Regions from separate parts of the Ornithinibacillus liuyingii genome, predicted to be linked through region 2. Evidence: a T-box and tRNA genes for the amino acid it is inferred to sense, from the RefSeq annotation. Region 2 holds a T-box; the other holds one or more tRNA genes.

Region 1 (3,419 bases), on a different contig from region 2:
TGAGTGAGCATTCCGTATTAGGGGTTGTTATTGGGGTACTGTTCACTGTTATCGTACAAAGCTCTAGTGCGACAATCGGTATTTTGCAGGGACTTTATTCTGAAGGAGCCATCCGACTAGATGCTGCATTACCTGTCCTTTTTGGTGATAATATTGGGACAACTATTACAGCTATTATAGCATCCTTAGGTGCTACTGTTGCTGCTCGTCGTGCAGCTGCAGTACATGTCATATTTAACTTAGTAGGTACAACTGTCTTTTTATTATTACTACATCCATTCACACAATATGTGATGTTTTTACAAGAAAAACTAATGTTAAACGCCGAAATGACTATTGCTTTCGCACATGGTAGTTTTAACATACTAAATACAATTGTTCAGTTCCCATTCATTGGCTTACTAGCATGGATGGTAACGAAGCTTGTACCAGGAAAGGATACTACAATCGAATATAAGCCGAAGCATTTAGACCCGATTTTTATTCAACAATCTTCAGCGCTAGCCCTTGACCAAGCAAAGGCTGAAATAGTTCGCATGGGTGAATATGCATATCAAGGCATGGAAGAGACAAGCATGTATTTATCAACAAACCAAACGAAACATGCTGAAATGGCTCTACAGATTGAAGGCGCACTAAACAGTTTAGATCGTAGTATAACGGATTATCTTATTGACATTTCTGGTGGTTCATTGTCTGAATTTGAAAGTGCAAAGCACACGGTATTAATGGATACAGTGCGAGATATTGAACGAATTGGAGACCACTTTGAAAACGTTGTGGAGTTAATCGATTATAAAATATCCAATAAAGTAGTGATCACGGATAAGGCACAAGAGGATTTAAATAATATGTTTGACTTAACAATGTCTACCGTTAAGCAAGCGATTAAGGCGCTTGATACGGGTAATCGGGAAGAGGCATTGGCAGTTGTTCAAAAAGAGGACCAAATAGACAAAATGGAACGAAGCTATCGTAAAAAGCATATCATCCGTATGAATGAAGGGGATTGTTCTGTATCAGCAGGTATCGTCTTTGTTGATATTATATCGAATCTAGAACGTATCGGTGATCATGCAGTTAATATTGCAGAAGCAGTGTTAGAGGATCATTAAGAGAATAAAGAGAGAGGTTTTCCTCTCTCTTTTTATTTTTTTTGTAAATTTTTGTTGCTATTTTTAAATAAAGGTGATATAGTAATTATTGTCGTTTTCGACAGAAAGTAAAAATTACATAAATTAAATTAAAATAATAGTTGACACGAAAGATTGAACATGTTATATTATATCTCGTGCCACTTAAAGAGAAGACATCTACTTCTTACTTAAAAGATTGATAATTTTCCACAGTAGCTCAGTGGTAGAGCAATCGGCTGTTAACCGATCGGTCGTAGGTTCGAATCCTACCTGTGGAGCCAACAAAATGGCGGCGTAGCTCAGCTGGCGAGAGCGTACGGTTCATACCCGTGAGGTCGTGGGTTCGATCCCCTCCGCCGCTACCATTACTTATTTTATTTTAAACATCATGGCGGCCGTGGCGAAGTGGTTAACGCACCGGATTGTGGCTCCGGCACTCGTGGGTTCGATTCCCACCGGTCGCCCCATATAACTTAGGACCCTTAGCTCAGTTGGTTAGAGCTATCGGCTCATAACCGATCGGTCGCAGGTTCGAGTCCTGCAGGGTCCACCATTTAATCTCGGAGGTATACCCAAGTCTGGCTGAAGGGATCGGTCTTGAAAACCGACAGGCGGGTCAAACCGCGCGGGGGTTCGAATCCCTCTACCTCCTCCATACATAATCAATAATACTATTTTTAACATCATAGCGTAAGGCTTGGTAGCTCAGTCGGTAGAGCAACGAGCAACACATCCACCGAATTAACTACGAGTAACCCCGAAGCATACACATCCTTGAATAATCTAGAAGATGCAGGGTTCAAAACATAACAAGAAAATTTTATTATGTTTTTTTATGAAATATAGCAAGGCTTGGTAGCTCAGTCGGTAGAGCAATGGACTGAAAATCCATGTGTCGGCGGTTCGATTCCGTCCCAAGCCACCATTTTGTACAAGCGAATCGCTTGTTTTTTTTATTGGATTTTTTTCTCTCTCCAACAGATAACGTTACAAGGGCAAATAATTTGCAAGAACTGGAAACCTCTGATAATCTTTCATGTGAAGGGTATTTTATCCCTAAATAACTTATTATTGAAGGAGGATTTCATTATGGCAAAATTTGAATTACCAGAATTACCTTATGCATATGATGCATTAGAGCCAACTATTGATAAAGAAACAATGAACATCCATCATACAAAGCATCATAATACTTATGTTACAAACTTAAATGCTGCGCTTGAAGGAAAATCTGAATTAGCAGGTAAGTCCCTTGAAGAGCTCGTTAGCAATCTGGATGCAGTACCAGAAAGCATCCGTACTGCTGTACGTAACAATGGTGGAGGTCATCATAACCATAGCTTATTCTGGAAAGTTCTTTCTCCAAATGGTGGTGGAGAACCAACTGGTGAACTAGCTGATAAGATTAATGCTAAATTTGGTAGCTTTGATAAATTCAAAGAGGAATTTGAAAATGCTGCAAAAACTCGCTTCGGTTCAGGTTGGGCATGGTTAGTGGTAAACAATGGTGAACTAGAGGTAACTAGCACTCCAAACCAAGATTCTCCTTTAATGGAAGGTAAAACACCAGTATTAGGTCTTGATGTTTGGGAACATGCTTACTACTTAAACTACCAAAACAAACGTCCTGACTATGTTTCAGCATTCTGGAACGTTGTAAACTGGGATCAAGTTGCGAAAAACTACAGTGAAGCTAAATAACGCTTTTTATAGATAGAAGGATGTCGCAGAGAGATAAGTCTCTTTGTGACATCCTTTTTTCTTTTCGTATATCTCTATTTGAATTGCTCACACTAAGGAAAGAGAGAAAAGGGGCAATTCAATATGCATAAAAGCTTACAATTTGTTTTCGGAAAAACTGAAATTAATCGTGATTTAATCCTATTATTAGTAATAGGTGGACTATATTCATTAGGTATATATTTATCCAATACATTTGTAAATATTTACTTATGGAAACAAGCAGAAGGAAACTATTACACGATAGCTTTTTATAATCTTGCTATCTTTGTGTTTCAACCGATTACCTTTATAGTGGCTGGAAAAATAGCGAAAAAGGTGGATCGCGTCATTGTTTTAAGATTGGGTGTAATTTTTTTATCGCTGTTTTTTTTAACGGTACTTATGATAGGAGAGAAAGCAGCGTATTTTAACCTATTATTAGGAAGTTTATTAGGTATTGGTTATGGCTTTTATTGGTTAGCGTTTAATGTACTAACATTTGAAATTACCGAACCAGAGACTCGGGATCTTTTTAATGGTTTTTTAGGTGTTTTACAGTCT
Region 2 (3,419 bases):
CAACTACGCAATGAAGGACAATTCATCCGAATTACGAATGCTGGCCTAACAGAGAGTCACCCACATGATGTTCAAATTACAAAAGAAGCACCGAATTATTCCTTGAAAGGGTAATTTTTGAAGGGAATAGGCTGAAAAATAATCGTACCTATGAAAAAACCAAACTGATATTGTAATTCTTTCTTAGAATTCAATTAAGTTCGGTTTTTTCTTTTGGGGATAGGAAAGTATGTAATCAAAGCGGTCTCTTTGGGTACCCTGCGCATTTCTCATTATGTTACTAAAAGCATAAGCCAGTAACTCTAGTAATTGGTAAAAATTACGCATAAGTAAAACTACCTATTTACGACAGAATAAGCGAGATGAGGGTTTATATAATAGCTAAATTTATGATAAAATAGGAAAGGTGTTCTATAAAAATAAAAGCATTGAAATATAGGGTGGAGGTCACAACATTGAAACAGATCTATTCAAAATTATTAATGGTGTCTCTAGCAATTCTAGTAGCCATGACATCATTTATAGCACAACCTACGAATATACAAGCTCAAGAATTAGAATTAGATGCTGAATCAGCTATTTTAGTTGATGCGGATACAGGGAAAGTTCTTTATGCCAAAGACCCTGATATTGCCCTTCCACCAGCAAGTATGACAAAGATTATGACAGAATATCTTGTTTTGGAAGCGATTGAAAATGGGGAAATCACATGGGAAACAACAACACAAATTAGTGATTACGCATATAGCATCTCAGCTAACCCTGATTTTTCCGGTATTGGTCTAACACAAGATAAACCGTATACCGTAAAGGAATTATATGAAGCAATGGCCATCTTCTCTGATAATGGGACAACCATTGCCCTTGCTGAACTAGTATCTGGTTCTGAAGGTGAATTTGTAAAACGAATGAATCAAAAGGCGGAAGAAATGGGCCTTCCTGATTTCCAATTTGTTAACTCTACTGGATTAGATAATAGCTCGCTTGGAGATAACTATCCAAAAGGTACGGATCCAAACGGAACAGACATGCTTTCAGCTCGCTCTCTAGCACTGTTAGCTTATAACTTAATTAATGATTATCCACACGCACTGGATATTTCTAGTCAAATCGAGACTGAATTCGAAGGATATAAAGTAGAGAACTTGAACTGGATGCTGCCACATGAAGCAACATATCTCAAGCAGTTCTACTATGAAGGAATCGATGGATTGAAGACAGGTTACACTGGTCTAGCAGGTTATACGTTTACTGGTACAGCAGAACGTGACGGAAGAAGATTGATTACTGTTGTCATGCGTACAGATAGTAAGGAAGCTCGATTTGAGCAGACTGCTAGATTAATGGATTACGGTTTCAGTCAATTTGAAAATAAAGAACTATTTGCTGCTGGCTATCAGCTGAAGGATAAAGAAACAATTCCTGTAGCAAAAGGGAAAGAAGATCAAGTAGCAGTCTCCATCGGTGAAGAAATCTCCCTTCCAATTAAAAAGGGAGACGAAGAGCTGTATAAATTAGAATACAACATCGATGAAGATAAGCTAAATGAAGATGGCGAATTAGTAGCACCAGTTAAAAAAGGCGATAAAATCGGTACAGCACAACTAGTATTTACTGGTGATAATGATTATGGATATATCACGAATACTACTAATCTATCAGTAGATTTAATCGCGGACGAGGCAGTTGAAAAATCCAACTGGTTCATGCTAGCACTAGGTGCAGTTGGTGACTTCTTTAGCGGAATCTTCTCCTCTGTTGTCGATATGGTTAAAGGTTGGTTTTCTTAAAAAATAATAATGTGTAATTATGTTCACTCGTCATAATCAATTATGGTGAGTGATTTTTTTTAATGAATGATGGTTAACTAAAACAGTCTAAGAATAAAACTTGCACTTTTTACAAAAATTAGCTAATATAATGATTAACTAAAAAATGAACTTAGAAAAGTTATGATAGGAAATAGTAACAGTATTATTTTCCAAAGAGAGTCGATGGTTGGTGCGAATCGATGAAAATCTGCTGTGAATCCATCCTTGAACTGGTTTACCGAAATAATAGTAAGTAAACCCGGTTATGTACCGTTAACACGATTAGAGCCGGAAGAGATTACTCTTCAACAAGGGTGGCAACGCGGGAATATAAACTCTCGTCCCTATTTTTGGGATGAGGGTTTTTTTGTATTTATAAAAGGAGGAAATGTAAATGTTAGACATGAAGTATTTACGCAATAATTTTGAAGAAGTAAAAGGAAAGCTGCAGCATCGCGGTGAAGACCTATCTGAGCTCGATCGCTTTGGTGAACTAGATGAACGTCGTCGTGAGTTAATTACCAAGACGGAGGCACTTAAAGCAAAACGAAATGAAGTAACCAAGCAAATCTCACAGCTGAAAAAGGAAAAAAAGGATGCTGATGAAGCGATTAAAGAAATGCGTCAAGTTGGTGACCAAATAAAAGAATACGATGATGAATTAAGAGAGATTGAAGAAACATTACAAACAATCATGCTATCTATTCCCAATATTCCACATGAAAGTGTGCCAGTCGGTGAAAGTGAAGATGACAATATAGAAGCTCGTAAATGGGGAGAAGTACCAGCATTTAAATTTGAAGCACAACCACACTGGGATATTGCAACTAATTTAGATATTCTTGATTTTGAACGAGCTGGAAAAGTAACTGGAAGCCGCTTTGTATTCTATAAAGGTCTTGGAGCTAGACTAGAGCGTGCATTATGGAGCTTTATGATGGATTTACATGCCGATGAGCATGGTTATGTAGAAATGCTCCCTCCAACCATCGTCAATCGTGCAAGCATGACAGGAACTGGTCAGCTGCCTAAATTTGAAGAGGATGCGTTTAAATTAGAAGGCTGGGATTATTTCATGGTACCAACTGCTGAAGTACCGGTGACAAACTATCATCGCGAAGAAATCCTTCGTGTAGAAGACCTACCGACTAAGTATGTTGCGTTTAGTGGAAGCTTCCGTTCTGAAGCGGGTTCTGCTGGTCGTGATACACGTGGTCTAATCCGTCAGCACCAATTTAATAAAGTAGAGTTGGTTCAATTTGTTAAACCAGAGGACTCTTATGAAGCATTAGAGGAACTAACCGGACATGCGGAAAAAGTACTCAAGCTACTGCAATTACCATATCGCGTCATGAGCATGTGTACTGGTGACTTAGGCTTTACCGCTGCGAAGAAATATGATCTTGAGGTTTGGATTCCTAGCCAAGATACCTACCGTGAAATTTCTTCTTGCTCTAATTTTGAAGATTTCCAAGCAAGACGCGCTGGCATTCGTTTCAGAAGAGAAGCAAATGGTAAGCCAGAATTCGTTCATACTTTAAATGGTTCAGGTCTTGCAATCGGCCGTACGATAGCAGCAATCTTAGAAAATTACCAACAAGAAGACGG

The links. A T-box is a leader RNA that pairs with one kind of tRNA and senses whether it is charged. The one in region 2 lies ahead of serS (serine--tRNA ligase), so its partner is inferred to be a tRNA-Ser.
Region 1: it encodes a tRNA-Ser, which carries the amino acid that the T-box ahead of serS (serine--tRNA ligase) is inferred to sense. The anticodon was not compared.

What each region holds. Positions count from the first base shown of each region.
Region 1 covers NZ_JBPWOS010000007.1:29,425-32,843, forward strand. The annotation lists gene ACSKT4_RS10580 (Na/Pi cotransporter family protein) at 1-1,115, shown strand, start outside; tRNA gene ACSKT4_RS10585 (tRNA-Asn) at 1,343-1,417, shown strand; tRNA gene ACSKT4_RS10590 (tRNA-Met) at 1,425-1,501, shown strand; tRNA gene ACSKT4_RS10595 (tRNA-His) at 1,528-1,603, shown strand; tRNA gene ACSKT4_RS10600 (tRNA-Ile) at 1,613-1,689, shown strand; tRNA gene ACSKT4_RS10605 (tRNA-Ser) at 1,699-1,791, shown strand; tRNA gene ACSKT4_RS10610 (tRNA-Phe) at 1,986-2,061, shown strand; gene sodA (superoxide dismutase SodA) at 2,226-2,837, shown strand; gene ACSKT4_RS10620 (MFS transporter) at 2,961-3,419, shown strand, end outside.
Region 2 covers NZ_JBPWOS010000006.1:77,465-80,883, reverse strand. The annotation lists gene guaB (IMP dehydrogenase) at 1-114, shown strand, start outside; gene ACSKT4_RS09500 (D-alanyl-D-alanine carboxypeptidase family protein) at 456-1,790, shown strand; T-box leader at 1,944-2,160, shown strand; gene serS (serine--tRNA ligase) at 2,206-3,419, shown strand, end outside.